Regions from separate parts of the Rhizobium sp. BT04 genome, predicted to be linked through region 1. Evidence: predicted binding sites of a transcription regulator. Region 1 holds the regulator's gene; each other region holds the start of a gene.
What was found. The regulator LexA, encoded in region 1, represses DNA repair genes until DNA is damaged. The targets are predictions, from matches to a motif close to TGTTCNNNNTGTGTTCNG.
Positions count from the first base shown of each region.

Region 2: a site for LexA is predicted at 3,376-3,393, ahead of QMO82_RS15670 (ATP-dependent helicase). Genes of this name have one in related genera too.
Region 3: a site for LexA is predicted at 2,214-2,231, ahead of QMO82_RS24455 (2'-5' RNA ligase family protein). Genes of this name have one in related genera too.

Region 1 is NZ_CP125652.1:487,970-493,950, reverse strand. It holds gene eno (phosphopyruvate hydratase) at 1-588, opposite strand, end outside; gene kdsA (3-deoxy-8-phosphooctulonate synthase) at 731-1,576, opposite strand; gene QMO82_RS10955 (VOC family protein) at 1,573-2,469, opposite strand; gene lexA (transcriptional repressor LexA) at 2,665-3,384, shown strand; gene QMO82_RS10945 (ComEC/Rec2 family competence protein) at 3,365-5,797, opposite strand.
Region 2 is NZ_CP125652.1:1,442,029-1,448,009, reverse strand. It holds gene QMO82_RS15680 (EF-hand domain-containing protein) at 1-73, opposite strand, end outside; gene QMO82_RS15675 (hypothetical protein) at 469-816, shown strand; gene QMO82_RS15670 (ATP-dependent helicase) at 856-3,333, opposite strand; gene QMO82_RS15665 (VOC family protein) at 3,564-4,040, shown strand; gene QMO82_RS15660 (PrkA family serine protein kinase) at 4,438-5,981, shown strand, end outside.
Region 3 is NZ_CP125652.1:3,327,500-3,333,480, reverse strand. It holds gene QMO82_RS24470 (oxidoreductase) at 1-748, shown strand, start outside; gene QMO82_RS24465 (SDR family oxidoreductase) at 806-1,540, shown strand; gene QMO82_RS24460 (methylated-DNA--[protein]-cysteine S-methyltransferase) at 1,576-2,139, opposite strand; gene QMO82_RS24455 (2'-5' RNA ligase family protein) at 2,305-2,901, shown strand; gene QMO82_RS24450 (succinylglutamate desuccinylase/aspartoacylase family protein) at 2,975-4,030, shown strand; gene QMO82_RS24445 (ArsC family reductase) at 4,134-4,484, shown strand; gene ybaK (Cys-tRNA(Pro) deacylase) at 4,517-4,990, shown strand; gene QMO82_RS24435 (MarR family winged helix-turn-helix transcriptional regulator) at 5,040-5,483, opposite strand; gene QMO82_RS24430 (glutathione S-transferase family protein) at 5,564-5,981, shown strand, end outside.

The DNA of each region.
Region 1 (5,981 bases):
GCCCTGTGCGGCAAGTTCCTTGCGGAGCGTATGGAAGACTTCCGAGCCCATGCGCACGGCTTCGGCGATCGTGTCGGCGCCGACCGGCAGGATCATGAACTCCTGGAAATCGATCGGGTTGTCGGCATGGGCGCCGCCGTTGATGATGTTCATCATCGGCACCGGCAGGAGGCTGGCGGAAGCGCCGCCGACATAACGGTAAAGCGGCAGGCCGGAGGCCTGGGCGGCAGCCTTGGCGACGGCGAGCGAGACGCCGAGGATGGCGTTGGCGCCGAGGCGCGACTTGTTCGGCGTGCCGTCCAGCTCGATCATGATGTTGTCGATCTGGATCTGGTTTTCGGCGTCGATGCCGCCGATCGCGTCGAAGATCTCGGTGTTGGCGGCATCGACCGCCTTCTGGACGCCCTTGCCGAGGTAGCGCTTGCCGCCGTCGCGCAGCTCGACCGCCTCATGCGCGCCCGTCGAGGCACCCGAGGGAACGGCCGCGCGGCCCATGCTGCCGTCTTCGAGATAGACATCGACTTCGACGGTGGGGTTGCCACGGCTATCGAGAATCTCGCGGGCGATGATATCGGTGATTGCAGTCATGGGTTCTTCCTGCTCGGTGGGTGATAAGTCGTTCGAAGCCTGTCATAATCGAAGGCGTGCAAATTACAATGGCGCAGTTTTCCGCCTTCGAACCAGCTTGTCCGATCTCGCCTACAGCACGATCATGTCAGGCTGTTGAACGTCAGGCCTTGGCGACCGCGTCGAAGGCGAGCAGCTTTTCCAGAAGCCGCGGCATGTCCTTGAGATAGACCATGTTCGGGCCATCGGAAGGCGCATTGTCCGGGTCCTGATGGGTTTCGACGAAGACGCCGGCAATGCCGGTCGCTACCGCTGCACGCGCCAGCGTTTCCACGAATTCCCGTTGACCGCCGGAGGAATCCCCCTGCCCGCCCGGCTGCGCCACGGAATGTGTGGCATCGAAAACAACGGGGGCGCCCATCGCTGCCATGATCGGCAACGAACGCATATCGGAAACCAGAGTGTTGTAACCGAAGGAGGCGCCGCGCTCGCACAGCAGCACGTTCGGATTGCCGCTGGCGTTGAGCTTCTTCAGGACGTTCTTCATATCCCAGGGAGCGAGGAACTGGCCCTTCTTGACGTTGACGACGCGGCCGGTCTTGGCGGCGGCGATGAGAAGATCGGTCTGGCGGCAGAGAAAGGCTGGAATCTGCAGCACATCGATCACCTCTGCCACTTCGGCGCATTGCTCGGCGGTATGGACATCGGTCAGGACGGGAAAGCCGAATTCCTTCTTCAGGTCGGCAAAGACCTCCATACCCTTTTCAATCCCGATGCCGCGTTCGGCCGAAAGCGAAGTGCGGTTCGCCTTGTCGAACGAGCTCTTATAGACGAGGCCGATGCCGAGCTTTTCGCAAAGCTCCTTCAGCGTGCCGGCGACCATGAAGGCGTGGTCGCGGCTCTCCATCTGGCAGGGGCCGGCAATCAGCGACAGGCGGCCGGCATTTGAAAAGGTGACCTGGCCCTGGCCTTCGCCGATCTTGACTTCGGAATTCGTATCGGTGCTCATCGTGTTTCCTCGAAGGCGAAGAGCGTGCCCTGCCCGGGCGCGGGCTTCACCAGAATGCGATTGTTCTTGCGCGTATACGTCACTCCGTTAGCAGCCAAATGCGCTTCTGTCACGGCAAGATCGGCGACAGCAAAGAGGATTGCCCGGCCGCGCAGGCCGCGGTCGGCGGATGAGACGGCGATCTCGAAATAGGCCTCCAGCCCTTCCGGCGTCATCAGGCTGATTCTCGCATTCGACGCGGCGATATTGACGCCGAAACCGGTTTTCTCGATTGCCGGCTGCGCCGCGACGAGGCTGACGAAGGCGCCGAATGCGGCGGCATCAGGCGCGCAAAGCGCAACCTCGGTTATGCCGATGACGCCATTGGCATGTTTCTCCAGCGCACCACGGTCAGCCGGGAGCGGGTTGATGCGCTGACAGGTGAAGAGGAAGAAATCAGGCGCCCGCAGATCGCTGGCGAAAGCCAATTTGAAGCTGCCGACGCTCTCGGAACCATCCGGCATCATCATCGGCCGGCTGAACTCCAGCATCTCGCCGGCGCTCGATCCCTTGCTGGCGAAATTCTTATGATCACGGGCAGAATCTTCGGTGGCGAAGACGATTGCCGAAAGCCCCTCCTCGCCGCAGCGGAAACGGAAAGCCTGGTTGCGGGCGGTGAAGACATTGCCTTGCCGCGCCGACGTCTCGCTCTCGGCGATGCTCGCAACCCCGAGCGGCTCCAGATAGGTCTTGTCGGCAAAAAAGACGCAGGCATTTTCCGTTCCGAAGGGATGGCGCGCCTCGGCGGCAACGGTAAAGCCGAGCTTGCCGAGCCTTTCGCGCGCCAGATCGATATTGACGACGGGCAGCACGACGTGATCCAGCGGATGCGGTTTGGCGGAATGCGCGTTCATGATATCCCCTCTCGTGGCAAAGCAGAGATGTGTGAGAGTGCCACCCAAGGCAAGACTTGTCCGCCAATCCGGCGAACGAAAATAAAAATCTCAACGAGTTGGCGGCAAGTTTTACGGAAATTTAGCCACTTGCGGAACACATATGGAACATATAGTGTCTGTTCTGGATTTGTTTCAATCAGGGGTCTGACGTCGATGCTCACGCGCAAACAACAGGAGCTTCTCCTTTTCATTCATGAGCGCATGAAGGAGTCCGGCGTTCCGCCGTCTTTCGACGAAATGAAGGATGCCCTCGATCTTGCCTCGAAGTCCGGCATTCATCGCCTGATTACAGCGCTCGAAGAACGCGGCTTCATTCGCCGCCTACCGAACCGGGCCCGGGCACTCGAGGTCATCAAGCTTCCGGAGGCCTACAGCCCCAGCATCCAGCCACGGCGGGGCTTTTCGCCGAGCGTCATCGAAGGCAGCCTCGGCAAGCCCCAGCCGGTCGCCGCTCCCGCTCCTGCCAAACCTGTCGCCGATAACGGCAACTCGGTCTCCGTGCCTGTTATGGGCCGGATCGCCGCCGGCGTGCCGATCTCGGCGATCCAGAACAATACCCACGACATCGTCGTTCCCGCCGACATGCTCGGCTCCGGTGAACATTATGCGCTCGAGGTCAAGGGCGATTCGATGATCGATGCCGGCATCTTCGACGGCGACACCGTGATCATCCGCAACGGCAGCACCGCAAGTCCCGGCGACATCGTCGTTGCCCTCGTCGATGACGAGGAAGCGACGCTGAAGCGCTTCCGCCGCAAAGGCGCCTCGATCGCGCTGGAGGCCGCCAACCCGGCATACGAGACCCGGATCTTCGGGCCGGACCGCGTCAAGGTACAGGGCAAGCTCGTCGGCCTCATTCGCCGCTATCACTGACACCAGACAGGCCGGATTCGGCAAAACTGTTGCTGCGCCAGTCATAGGCGCGATGGCGCATCCATGGCCGCGACAGGGTCTCGAATGCGCTCACGACCTCCAGGCCGGCATCGGTGAAGCGCAACTCCACGGAGCCTGTCCTGCGCAGCGTCTCGCCGGTAAAGAGCGTCCCACCAGAGCGGCAGCTGTTGAAACGCAGGCGGACCGATGTCACGACGATATCGGCCGCATCGCAGGCCGGACCGAGATAGGCGGCATTGTCGATGACGGTGACGATATGGCCATTGCCGAGCCTTGATGTGCACCAGGCCTTCTTGACGCAGGAAAAACGGTTTGCGTCGCCGCCCGCGGCCGCCGCCTGCATCGCCGTCCTCGCTTCGTTCTGCTGATCGCGGGAGAGCCTGACGCGGCGGTCTTCTCCTTCCGGCGGGATAGCGGGACCATCCAGCATCTTCGGCGCTGCATGCGTCGGCAGGACCAGCGCTCGCTGCCACTGGTCGAAGATGAAATCCGGCGGGTTTTCACGGTTGGAAGCGATCGCCGCGACCGCGACGACCGCAACCAGACTACCATCCTCCGAAATCACCAGGTCCGGCGGCCGGGGAACCGGCAGAAGCAGCAGGATAAGAGTCGCGACTGATATGATCGATGTGCCGACATGGCGCAGCCGGGTGCGCAGCAGCGTCAGCAGCAGAAAGCCTGCCACGGCAACAGCGAAATACCAGGCGGGCAAGCGGCCGATGCCGATATCACCGCCCCAGCCGGACACCGTCTTGGCGACCGCAATCACCAGATCGAGGCCGAATCCGACCACCTCCCAGAGGGGAGCGTCCAGACCGAAAGGCATGAGCAACATCGCCAGCAGCCCGGCCGGCATGACGATGAAGGAAATGATCGGCATCGTCGCGAGGTTTGCCGGCAGGCCGTAAGCGGTCAGGCGATGAAAATGCTCGATCGAAAACAGCGCGGTGGAAAAACCGCCGATCAGCGAGGTCAGAAAGACGCCGCCGAAGAAACCGGCGACGGCGACCACCGGCCTGACGATCGGCAGTTTCAGCAAGGCGTTTTCCCGGACACGCCGATCCTTCCACAGCTGATAACCCGATACCAAAGCCAATGTCGCGGCAAAGGACATTTGAAAGCTCGGGCCCAAGACTTCGGAGGGTGAAATGGCGATGATGACCAACGCGGAGAGAACGACATTGCGCAGGCTGATCGATGGCCGATCGAAGAACACGGCAACCAGCATGATGGCCATCATGATAAAGGCGCGTTCGGCCGAGACCCCGAAACCGGAGATCAGGAAATAGGCGGTGACGGCGATGAGCGCGCCGGCGGCGGCGATCTTCTTGGTCGGATAGGCCTGGGCGACGCCGGGAAAGAGGCTGAGCAGCATCCGGAAACCGACGAAGAAGATGCCGGCCGACAACGCCATATTGAGGCCCGAGATCGCAACGATATGGGCAAGGCCGGACTGGCGCAGCGCCTCCGTCGTCGCATTCGAGATGGCGCGCCGCTCATCCGTCACCAGAGCAGCGGCAAAAGCGCCCGTGTCGCCGGGCAGGATCGATCGTATGCGGTCGCCGATGCCGCTGCGCAGCCGGTAGAGCCATTCGAGCAGAGCGTCCGACGTCGACCTGGCAGCCTGCGGGCCTGCCTGCACGTCGACTTTCTCAGGCGCGCCATAGAAGAAACCATTGGCGCCGATGCCATCGAAATAAGCACCGAATGAGAAGTCGTTGAGCGCAGGAAGTGCGGGGCCTGCCGGTGGCGTCAGCCGTGCCCTGCCGGTGATAATGTCGCCGATCTCGAAAGGCGCGTCGGCGCCACGGACGATTGCGGTTATGCGTCCCGGCGGCCGCTTCAACTCCGGCGCCTCCGTGCCCGCGACGGCAAGAATGTAGCGCCAGCGCCCGCGGCCGTCGCCTTCCCGCCGTTCGACACGGCCCGTCACCGTCGTCGTCACGGATGAATCGAGGATGACGGTCGAAGCCCGCCAGCTCTCGAACTCAGCCGAGAGCATGCCGCAGGCGAAAAGTGCAAGCGCAGCGAACGTCGCCCGCAATGCCGGCCGGCTGCGGCCGGTCAGGAAAACCGCGGCCGCCGGCACCAGCAGGCAAAGCAGCGATGCAACGAGGGGAAAATCCGATGCGGCGAGAAACCAGACGGCCGAGCCGGCGCCGAGGAAGACCGGCGAGAACAGCAGCAGACGGCCATGATCGGCTTCCTCGGCCAGCATGCAGGCCCCGGCACGCAGCGATTGCATGGCTGCGGCCGGCAGCCGGTGGCGCAACGGCACTGCCGACTGTGTCCTTGCCGGTCGCGTCACCACGACAGACGCAGCAAAATCCGGCTGATCGGCGACGCCGGTGCCCGCTTCCGGCCGCAATTCGACTGTCGTCAATTCCTGCATATGCCGCCCAAGGTCACCCGCACTGGCGGCCAGAATGCAACCTTCAATCAAAACGAGCAAGAATAATCGATTGAAATATGAGGGGAAATCGCGAGCGCCAAAAGACCAGTCGAATCATTGGCTTCCGCTATGCGTGCGGCTCATCGCTGCAGTGCCTAAAAGGTGATGCCGCAATGCACAAAAT
Region 2 (5,981 bases), 950 kb from region 1:
CATTTTTGTCGAGGCTGGAAAGCGGAGACTGGTACTGGGTCAATGTGCTGCCGAGAGATGAAACACTGGTCACTTGAACCTCCTTCGAAAAGTTCGTCGTGAAACCCGCCTTTCATGGGTGGGCAGCCTCCGGGCTAAGCTGATTTGCGGAAAGCGTCAAAGCGACGTTTTGACAGGGAAGAAGTGCGATTGACGAGGCGGGGCAACGCACGTTAACCTTTCGGTTACCAAAATCATTTCATTGAAAATATTGGATTTTATGAACGCCGGTATGTTCTGGCGCGCGCGAATTATGCCGTTTATCGGATGAGATCGCGCCGGCGCGGCTGGCGGAACGAGCGGCGGCGGATGCGGCCTGCTTCGTGCTGCTGCGGCATTTCGTCCATCTGCTCGGCAGGCGATGCCGGATCGATCTTGCTCGCGGCCGCGATTTCTGCCTTTCTTGCCTCAGAAGCGGGAAGAGAAGCAATGTCCGAGCCCGGGCCAGACGAAAAGATCGATGCGACGTTCCGCAACGGATCGCTGACGGCGACCGGGATCATTCTCGGTTTTTCCCTCAACTTCATCAGTCTTTGGGTCTCCAATCCCAATGACTGGAGCCGCATCGACCTGCTGCCGATGTCCTTCCTGACCGTCGGCATCGTCATTCAGGTGAAGGTGTTTGCCGATCTTTTGGCGCGCGACTCGCTGCTTGCCGTCAAATATGATCGATCGCGGCGGCTCTTCCTGATCGGATTGAGCATCGTCGCCGCGGGAATGGGCATCGCTCTGATGAATGATATTCTTGGTCTCGGAAGCATGCGGATGCTCGGGTGAAGGTTTAGGAGGCGAGGCCTGCATGCCGGCCGCCTGATATCACACGCGCTCGACGAACCCGTCCAAGACGCGCTTCTGCCCCGCACGGTCGAACTCGATCGTCAGCTTGTTACCTTCGATGCCGGTGATGTTGCCGTTGCCGAATTTCAGGTGGAACACGCGGTCGCCGAGGGTGAACCTCGACGGTTCCGACGAGGTCGATTTCGCCACCAGCTCGCCTTCGATCGTGCGCCCTTTCGGGCCGCTTTCGCCGTAGCCGATGCGTTCGACCGCATGGCCGGAGCGGCTGCCCCAATTGTCGCGGGTGGCGTCGGTCTTGTTGGCCTGGGCGCGTTTCCAGCCGGGCGTGGAATAGGAATTGGCGAAGGGTTCGGCCTTGTCGAAGCGCGACTGGCCGTAGCCGCCGCGGCCGTAACCGCCGTAGCTCTGCTCCATCTCGGCGACCTCGACATGAGTTTCCGGCAGTTCGTCGAGGAAACGCGAGGGCAGGGTCGATTGCCAGAGGCCGTGGATGCGGCGGTTGGAGACGAACCAGATGTGGCAGCGATGCTTGGCGCGGGTGATGCCGACATAGGCGAGGCGGCGTTCTTCCTCCAGGCCGGCGCGGCCGCTCTCATCCAGCGAGCGCTGGTGCGGGAAGAGGCCTTCTTCCCAGCCGGGTAGGAAGACGGTGTCGAATTCCAGGCCCTTGGCCGAGTGCAGCGTCATGATCGAAACGGCGTCGAGGTTCTCGTTAGTCTCGGCATCCATGACGAGGGAGACGTGTTCGAGGAAGCCGCGCATCGACTCGAAGCTTTCCATCGAGCGGATGAGTTCCTTCAAGTTTTCGAGGCGGCCGGGGGCTTCGGCGCTCTTGTCGTTCTTCCACATGTCGGTATAGCCGGACTCTTCGAGGATCTGCTCGGCAAGTTCGGTATGGGGTGTGTTTTCAAGCAGTTCCTGCCATCGGCGGAAAGATTGTATCACATCGAAGAGGGCTTTGCGCGCCTTCGGCTTCAGCTCGTCGGTTTCGATGATGTCGGCGGCGGCGGCAAGCATAGGGATATCGCGGGCGCGCGCATAGTCGTGCAGCGCGCGCACCGTCGTATCGCCGAGGCCGCGCTTCGGCGTGTTGATGATGCGTTCGAAGGCGAGATCGTCGGAGGCTTGAGCGACCAGCCGGAAATAGGCCATAGCATCGCGGATTTCCAAGCGCTCGTAGAAGCGCGGGCCGCCGATGACGCGGTAATTGAGCCCGAGGGTGACGAAGCGGTCTTCGAACTCGCGCATCTGGAAGGAGGCGCGCACGAGGATCGCCATGTCGTTCAAGAGATGCTTGTTCCGCTGGAGTTGCTCGATCTCCTCGCCGATGGCGCGCGCTTCCTCCTCCGAATCCCAGGAGGCGTGGACCTGCACCTTGACGTCGTCGGGATCGGAGCGATCGGTGAACAGCGTCTTGCCAAGCCGGCCTTCATTATGGGCGATCAGATGGGCGGCAGCGCCGAGGATATGTTCGGTCGAGCGGTAGTTGCGCTCGAGCTTGATAACCTTGGCGCCGGGGAAGTCCTTCTCGAAGCGCAGGATATTGTCGACCTCGGCGCCGCGCCAGCCATAGATCGACTGGTCGTCGTCACCGACACAGCAGACGTTCTGCGGCTCGCCCTTGGCGCGCTGGGCCAGCAGCCTCAGCCACATATATTGGGCGGTGTTGGTGTCCTGGTACTCGTCGACGAGGATATAGCGGAAGCGGCCGTGATATTCCTTCAGGAGATCCGGATTCTTGCGGAAGATCGCGATCGGATGCATCAGCAGGTCGCCGAAGTCGCAGGCGTTCAGTGTCGTCAGGCGCGCCTGATAGGCAAAATAGAGATCGCGGCCGCGGCCATTGGCAAAGGCGCGGGCGTCGCCCTCGGGAATATCGGCGGGGCCGAGCCCCTTGTTTTTCCAGGTGTCGATCATGCCGGCGAACTGCTTGGCTGGCCAGCGCTTGTCGTCGAGGCCTTCGGCCTGGATCAGCTGCTTGATCAGGCGGACGACGTCGTCGGTATCGAGAATGGTGAAATCGGAACGCAGCCCGACGAGTTCGCCGTGGCGGCGCAGCAGCTTGACGCCGATCGAGTGGAAAGTGCCGAGCCAGGGCATGCCTTCGACGGCGCCGCCGACGAGCAGCGCGATGCGCTCCTTCATCTCGCGGGCCGCCTTGTTGGTGAAGGTGACGGCGAGAATCTGCGAGGGAAAGGCGCGGCCTGTATTGAGGATATGGGCGATGCGGGTGGTCAGCACCCGCGTCTTGCCCGTGCCGGCGCCGGCAAGCACGAGCACCGGGCCTTCCAGCGTTTCGACGGCTTCGGTCTGTTCCGGGTTCAGCCCGGCGAGATAATCCGGCCGCTTGCCGCCGTCACGGGCCGCCATGGCGCGCGCAGCAATGCCGCCACCGGCGGGCGCTCTTCCGGCGGGGGGGGCAGGAGGCTGCGGCTTGCGCGCCATCTCGCCCGGCTCTTCGTCGAAAAAGGGAATATCGTCGAAACTATTGCTCATGGCGCGTAATGTAGTGATTCGGGAAGGAAAGACCAGAAAAGATGTTCTGCTTTCATTCCCGAACTGCCGCAATCCCAAGGGGTTTCCCCAGGCTCGGAAGTCGCGGCTGTGACGTCCATAGAGCGGAGGCGGCTGAAAAAACCTGATGCAGCCTGTCGGAGCCGATCCACGTCGGCCGTCCTTGGATCATGGGACAACGTCCGGATCAACCATCAACAAGGAGGCTGTTCATGCCGAAGGTCGTTTCAAATCTGTGGTTTGCGGAGGAAGCCCGCGAAGCCGTCGCATTCTACGTGTCGATCATTCCGAATTCCAAGATCGACCGCACCACTATATTGCCGGCGGAAACGCCGAGCGGGCCTCCCGGCAGCGTCGAGCTGATCGAGTTCACGCTTGGCGACCAGGCCTTCCTGGCGATGAAGGCCGGCCCGCTCGACAGCTTCAACCATTCCTTCTCGATCGCGATTCTTGTGGAAAACCAGGCCGAGATCGATCGGATATGGGGGGCATTCCTCGCCAATGGCGGCGCGCCGGAGGCCTGCGGCTGGCTTAGGGATCGCTGGGGTCTTTCCTGGCAGATCGTTCCGCGTATTCTTTCCGAAATGATCGCCGACAGCGACCGTGAACGGGCGAAGCGCGTGACCGAGGTGATGCTCGGCATGGTCAAGATCGATGTCGCTGCGCTGGAAAAGGCGTTCAATGGCTGAATCGGGTCGGCGGGCGCACGAATTGGCGGCGGCCGGGATGTGCCCGATTCCATCTGTCAGGGGCGGATCGGCACATGCTGTCCAGCATCGACTTTGCGCAGATTTGGTTGCCAATCGTCGATTTTTCGAGAGTTCGAATCACGGGCGACATTGCACACCCTTTTCATCTTTCTGTCACGTCGCGAAATGTGCTGATACCGCAATGGTGCTTTTTTCAACTATCATGAGAAACAGTTTCGTAGAGTAAAAATAACCGGTGCATGCACGTTTTTGTGCGTTGCAAGAAACGGCCGGTGAGCGTCGAATATACCTGCGAAATTATTGATTCTTAGGAACGTCGTAGCCATCTCGATGGTTATAGACTTTGAGCCTGCGGCATAACCTTACTGGAGGGCCCATGCTGAACGGATCCGTATTTGATGCGTTTACGCGCAGTTACGAAGCGCGCCGCGAAACCGATATGTCGGTGCAGGAGTATCTCGATCTCTGCAAAAAAGACCCGATCGCCTATGCCAATGCGACGGAGCGCCTGCTCGCCGCGATAGGCGAGCCGCAGATGGTCGACACCGCGAGGGATGCGCGCCTCGGCCGCATCTTCATGAACAGGACCATTCGGATCTATCCGGCCTTTGCCGGCTTCCACGGCATGGAAGAGACGATTGAACGCATCGTTTCCTTCTTCCGTCATGCCGCGCAGGGGCTGGAGGAGCGCAAGCAGATCCTCTACCTGCTCGGCCCGGTCGGTGGCGGCAAGTCGTCGCTGGCGGAGCGGTTGAAGCTCTTGATGGAAGTTCATCCGATCTATGTGCTGAAGGCGGGCGACGAGATCAGCCCCGTTTTCGAAAGTCCGCTCAACCTCTTCGATCCTGAGACGATGGGGTCGCTGCTCCAGGAGCAATACGGCATCCCGCTGCGGCGCCTGAACGGGCTGATGAGCCCCTGGTGCCTGAAGCGGCTCGACGACTTTGGCGGCGATATTTCCCGCTTCCGTGTCGTCAGAGTTCAGCCTTCGCGGTTGCGCCAGATCGCCATCGCCAAGACCGAGCCCGGAGACGAGAACAATCAGGATATCTCGTCGCTGGTCGGCAAGGTCGACATCCGCAAGCTGGAAACCTATTCCCAGAACGATCCCGATGCCTACAGCTATTCCGGTGGGCTCAACCGCGCCAACCAGGGCATCCTCGAATTCGTCGAGATGTTCAAGGCGCCGATCAAGATGCTGCATCCGCTGCTGACCGCGACGCAGGAGGGGAACTATATCGGCTCCGAGAATATCGGCGCCATACCCTTCTCGGGCATCGTGCTGGCGCATTCGAACGAAGCGGAATGGCAGACCTTCAAGGCCAACAAGAACAACGAGGCCTTCATCGACCGTATCTGCGTGATCAAGGTGCCCTATTGCCTGCGCGTGACGGAAGAGCAGAAGATCTACGAGAAGCTGATCGAGGGATCGGAACTCGCCAATGCGCCATGCGCCCCGGCGACGCTCGAAATGCTTGCCCGCTTCTCCGTGCTTTCACGCCTGCGCAAGCACGAGAATTCGACGTTCTTCTCGAAGATGCGCACCTATGACGGCGAGAGCCTGAAAGAAACCGATCCGCGCGCCCGCAGCGTTCAGGAATACCGGGATGCTGCCGGTATCGACGAGGGCATGGACGGCATATCGACCCGCTTCGCCTTCAAGGTGCTCGCTTCCACCTTCAACCACGACACCACGGATATCGGCGCCGATCCGGTTCACCTGATGTATGTGCTGGAGCAGTCGATCCGCCGCGAGCAGTTTTCCGACGACGTCGAGAAGCGCTATCTGGAATTCATCAAGGCCGATCTTGCGCCGCGTTACGCAGAGTTCATTGGCAATGAGATCCAGAAGGCCTATCTTGAATCCTATGCGGACTACGGACAGAATCTGTTCGACCGCTACGTCGATTATGCCGATGC
Region 3 (5,981 bases), 1.8 Mb from region 1:
CGCCATGACGGCGCGCAGACCCGAGAGCCTGGCAGATCTCACGGCAGAGCATGGCGACCGCGCGCTCGCCCTTGCACTCGATGTGACGGACAGCAACTCCGTCGCCCGCGCCGTTCATGATGCCGAAACCCATTTCGGCGCGATCGATGTCCTCGTCAACAATGCCGGCTACGGCTACCTCTCGGCGATCGAAGAGGGCGACGATGCGGAGATACGCGCTCAGTTCGAGACCAATGTCTTCGGATTGATCGCCGTCACCAAGCGGGTCCTGCCGGGCATGCGCCGACGCCAGCAAGGGCATATCTTCAACGTCTCCTCGCTCGGCGGGCTCGTCGCTTTTGCCGCAACCGGCTACTACCACGCCACCAAGTTCGCGGTCGAAGCCTTGTCGGAATCGCTTTCGCATGAGATCAAACCGCTCGGCATCGATGTGACAATCCTCGAACCCGGCGCCTTCCGCACGGACTGGGCCGGCCGGTCGATGGTCGAATCCAGCACGATCATCGAAGACTATGCCGAAACATCCGGCAAGCGACGCCAGACCACCCGCTCGATCTCCGGCAACCAGCCGGGCGATCCCACGCGCGCGGCCACCGCGATCATATCGGCTTTCGAAGCGGACGCGCCGCCGCTGCGCCTGCTGCTCGGCGCACCCGCCCTGAAGATCGCCCGCGAACGGCTCGATGCGCTGCGCGCAAACTTCGATGCCTGGGCGGAGACGACGCTCAGCGCCGATTTTCCCACCTGACCACCAAAAAACCCTCAACCGCATCGCCAGGCGAGCGGCGTACAAATGGAGCTTGAAATGTCTGATATCAAAGGAAAAGTCATTGCCATCACCGGAGCCAGCAGCGGCATCGGAGAGGCTGCGGCAAAGGTACTGGCTGCCGCAGGCGCCCATATCGTGATCGGCGCCCGCCGCACCGAGCGCCTGGAGGAACTCGCCGGCGACATCGCCGCAAAGGGCGGGACGGTGCGCCTGCGACAGCTTGACGTCACCGACCGTTCCCAGGTGGAAGCCTTCGCGGGCTTTGCCAAATCCGAATTCGGACGGCTGGATGTCATCGTCAACAATGCCGGGGTCATGCCGCTCTCGCCGCTCGAGGCCCTCAAGGTCGACGAGTGGGACCGGATGGTCGACGTCAATATCAAGGGCGTTCTCTACGGCATCGCAGCGGCGCTTCCGATCATGAAGGCGCAGGGATCGGGGCAGATCATCAACCTGTCTTCGATCGGCGGCCACAGCGTCTCGCCGACGGCGGCTGTCTATTGCGCGACGAAATTCGCGGTGCGGGCGATCTCGGACGGATTGCGGCAGGAGACCGATCGTATCCGCGTGACCGTCATCTCTCCCGGCACGACGACATCGGAACTGGCCGACACCATCACCGATCCGACGGCGCGGGACGCCATGAAGGCTTTCAGGGCGATCACGATCAGCCCCGAGGCCATCGCCAATTCGATCCTCTACGCCGTCAGCCAGCCTGATGACGTCGATGTCAGCGAGATCATCATCCGGCCGACAGCCAGCCCGCATTGAGCGGTTGAGGCTCTATCAAAAAGCACCTGCGCCGCTTAAAAACCCAGCGACTGCTGGGCAGGCGGCGGCGGTGCGAGGTTGACGCCTTCGAGTTCCAGCATGCGGGCCTTCGAAGTCGAGCCGCCGGGAGCGGAAAAGCCGCCGATCTTGCCGCCTGCGGCAAGCACCCGGTGGCAGGGGATGATCAATGCGACCGGGTTCTTCGCCATCGCCTGGCCGACGTCGCGAGCGGCTTCCAGCCCGACGCCAAGCTCCTTGGCCAGCGCGCCGTAAGTGGTGGTGCGGCCCCAGCCGATACGCCTTGCCGCCGCATAAATATCCCGGAAGAAGGCATCCTGGCCGGCAAGATCGACTTCGACGCCGGAAAAATCCGTCTCCTCGCCCTGGAAGTAGCGCTTCACCGCAGCGACCGTCTCCAGCACAGCAGGCGTCGGAGTGCCGGCTTCGGCATCCGGCAGGCGGCGCACCAAGAGCCGTTCGGCCGCTTCCGCTGCTTTGGTCGGTAGCTGGAAGCGGGTGATGCCGGCGTCGCTCCAGGCGATGCCGCAGAAACCGCCTGCGGTTTCGAAGATGAGATAGTGGTGCGTTGTCTCACTCACGACACAGCCTCCGCGTTTTCGATACCACAAAATCGTACGGGGCGGCCGCTGTTTCAACCCGTTTCTTGCACGATTGTTCTTTTTTTGTTCTTGATATTCCGTTCTCTCGGGATATCCTTCGGCATTCTTTTGGAACGATGAGGCGGGTGATGACGAGCTGAGGCCATGAACCAGATTCCCTTCGACTTCGGCCATGGCCCAAACCAGCCTGGGCGGCGGAGCGGCGGACACCGGCTGTTCTTCGCACTCCGTCCTCCCGCGACCATTGAGCAGCAGCTGGCCGCGATCGCCGATGACCATGGCAAGACCTTCTCCCTTTCCGCAAAACCGCGGCTTTCGACGCTGCATGTGAGCGTTATCGGCGTCGGCGACTATGACGAGCTGCCGGAGGACGCGGTGTTTGCGGCGCGCCAGGCAGGCGCCACGGTGGAGGGCGCGCCGATCGCGATCAGTTTCGACAGGATCATGAGCTTTCGGCGGGAGGACAAGGCACGGCCGCTGGTACTTTGCGGTGAAGGCGGGCTGAAACCGCTTACGCGGCTGCATGTCCAATTGGGCGTCGGCATGCACAATACAGGATTACCACACAATATCAGCCGCAATTTCACGCCGCATATGACGCTGCTCTACGACCGCAAGGCCGTGCCGCCGACGACCCTCGCCGGGCCGGTTTCATGGACGGCGCATGAATTCCTGCTGATCCACAGCCTCCTCGGAAAAACCGAACACCGGATCGTCGATCGCTGGCCGCTGCTCGGCTGAGCTTGCACTTGCGCAATTTCCACGCATAAGACTCGGAAAACCTGTTCGAGATACAAACGAGAGCCAGGACAGCATGGACGTTTCAGAGATCATCATCCCGGGAGATACGCCGGGAACGGAGTGGCGGCTGCCGGTGCTGCGCTTTAAGGGCCGCGATCCGAAGGCGCCGAGAACCTATATCCAGGCGGCCCTGCATGCCGGTGAGCTGCCGGGAACGGTGCTCTTGCATTTCCTCTGCGAGCGGCTGCGGCAGGCAGAAAGTGAAGGCGGGATCGCCGGCGATATCACCATCGTGCCGCAGGCCAATCCGATCGGTGCGGCGCAATCGCATTTCGGCGAATTGCAGGGTCGTTTCGACCTGGGCTCACGCACCAATTTCAACCGCGATTTCCCGCTGATCTCCCTTGTCGATCGGGCGACACTGATCGAAGACCTCGACGATTATCCGGCTACCGACAGATTGAAGCGACAGCTGCTGCATATGGCGCTGGCCGCCGATCTCGTGCTCGACCTGCATTGCGACGATGAATCCCTGCAATATGCCTATATCGACGAGGCCTTCTGGCCGGAGGCCGCCGATCTTGCAGCCGCACTCGATATGGAGGCCGTGCTGCTTTCGGATGGCGAAAGCTCGGCCTTCGAGGAGGCTGTCGGTTTCGCATGGAAGTATCAGGTTCCGGGCGAACGCCAGTCCCGACTGCCCGGCAAACTTTCCGTCACCGTCGAGCTGCGCGGCAAGCGCGATGTCGATCCGGTCCTGGCGAAAAAGGATGCGGACGGGCTCTGGCGTTTCCTCGTGACTCGGGGGATCGTCAGCGGCGAGACGGCGGCGGTAACATTTTCCGGCCCGGCCGTGCCGCTCGACAATGTCGAGATTGTTCGCGCCCCCGCAGGCGGCACCGTGCTCTTCCATCGCAATATCGGCGAGAGGATTGCGGAAGGCGATCTTCTCATGACGATCATCACCCGGCCGGGGCAACCGGGCGGCATCGACTTGCATGCCCCACAGGACGGGTTGATCCTGACCCGAACATCGGACCGGCTGGTGCGGCGGCGCGGCGACCTGATGAAGATCGCCTGCGACAGCCCCAGCAGCGTCTCGCGCAAGGCCGGCGCACTGGAGAATTGAGCCGGACCGGTGATCGCCGAGCCGGGGGATAACACGCCGCACGGCGTTTGCGCCGGCTTGCGTGCATGCTATCTCGCTGTCATCACAGGGAGATCGATCGGGCATGGCCGTCACCATCTATGGCATCAAGAATTGCGACACGATGAAGAAGGCCCGCAGCTGGCTGGAAGAACACAGCGTCGCCTATGAGTTTCACGATTACAAGGCGCTCGGTATCGACCGCGCCCATCTCGAGACCTGGATCGACCAGGCCGGCCTCGATACGGTGCTCAACCGCGCCGGCACCACCTTCCGCAAACTGCCCGATGCCGAGCGCGAGAACCTGACCCGGGAAAAGGCGATCGCCCTGATGCTCGACCAGCCGTCGATGATCAAGCGGCCGGTGCTGGAGGCGAAGGGCAAGCTGCTGGTCGGCTTCAAGCCGGAGATGTATGCCGGTACGTTCGGCGGCTGACAGGCGGGCTCGCTGAGTTCACGGGGGAAGAGATGTCCAAGACCACGCGCGCGACTCAGCTTCTTTCGCAGGCAGGCGTCGCCTTCACGGTCCATGCCTATGATTACGACCCCAATGCCGAGCGCGTCGGACTGCAGGCCGCCGAAGCGCTCGGCGAGGCGCCGCATCGGGTGCTGAAGACGCTGATGGCGGAGGTGGACGGCAAGCCGGTCTGCGTCGTCGTGCCGTCGGATCGCGAAGTCAGCATGAAGAAGCTTGCCAGCGCCTTTCACGGCAAATCGGCCAACATGATGAAGCCCGCCGATGCCGAGCGGCTGACAGGGTATCATGTCGGCGGCATCAGCCCGTTCGGCCAGAAGAAGGCGGTGCCGACGGCGATCGAGCAAGCCGCCCTTGCCGAGCCGCTGGTCTATATCAATGGCGGGCAGCGCGGGCTGCAGGTGCGGGTCGATCCGAAGGATGCGTTGACGGTGCTGAAAGCTGTTGCTGCGCCGCTGATTGCCTGATCGGAGCCGGATGCCGAAAACTGCAAGCGGTTTCGGCATTATGCTCCTGCTATAAGAAGCGGTCGAGCAGGCCAGCGATCGTCTTCGCCTCGCTGTCGGCAAGCTTGCAGCCGATATGGGTTTCGATCGATCCGGCATAGACGATCCACATGCGCTCGCGAAGCTTTCGGCCGGCATCGGTGACCACCACCCAGCGGCCGCGTCCATCTTCTGCGAAGACCTCGCGCCGGACCAGGCCCTCTCTTTCCAGCCGGTCGATCAGCCGGGACAGATTATACTGCGTCAGCAAGGTCCGCTCCTCGATCTCGTAGGGGCGCAGCCTGCCGTCTTGCGAGCGCGCCAATTCCCACAGCACGTCGTACCAGGCAAGCGGCGGGAGGCCCGCCGCTTTCAGCTCAGCTTCGATCGCGCCGAGCAAGCGCTCGCGGGCGCGCATGATGCTCGTCCAGGCAGAGGTGACAGCTTCGCTTGGTTTCAGTGTTTTTTCGGACATAGATGCAAGTACATTTATCTTGAATGGCGCCGCAAGCGATATTATATGCATTTGCATCTACCATCGCCAAGGAGACTGCTATGAGCAAGCTTACCCTCGTCAGCCATCACCTCTGCCCCTATGTGCAGCGCGCCGCGATCGCGCTGCACGAAAAGGGCGTGGCCTTCGAGCGCGTCAACATCGATCTTGCCGACAAGCCGGACTGGTTCCTGAAGATCTCGCCGCTTGGCAAGGTGCCGCTGCTCGGGATCGAGGAGGAGGATGGCAGCGAGGCCGTGCTGTTCGAAAGCAGCGTCATCTGCGAATATCTAGAGGAAACGCAGATTGGTGTGGCACTGCATCCTGCAGACGCGCTGACGCGTGCCCGCCATCGCGGCTGGATGGAATTCGGCTCGTCCGTACTTTCCGATCTCTGGGGCTACGAGACGGCGCAAGATGCTGCGCAGCTGGAGACCAAACGCAAGGCGCTCATTGCCAAATTCGCCACGATCGAGAAGG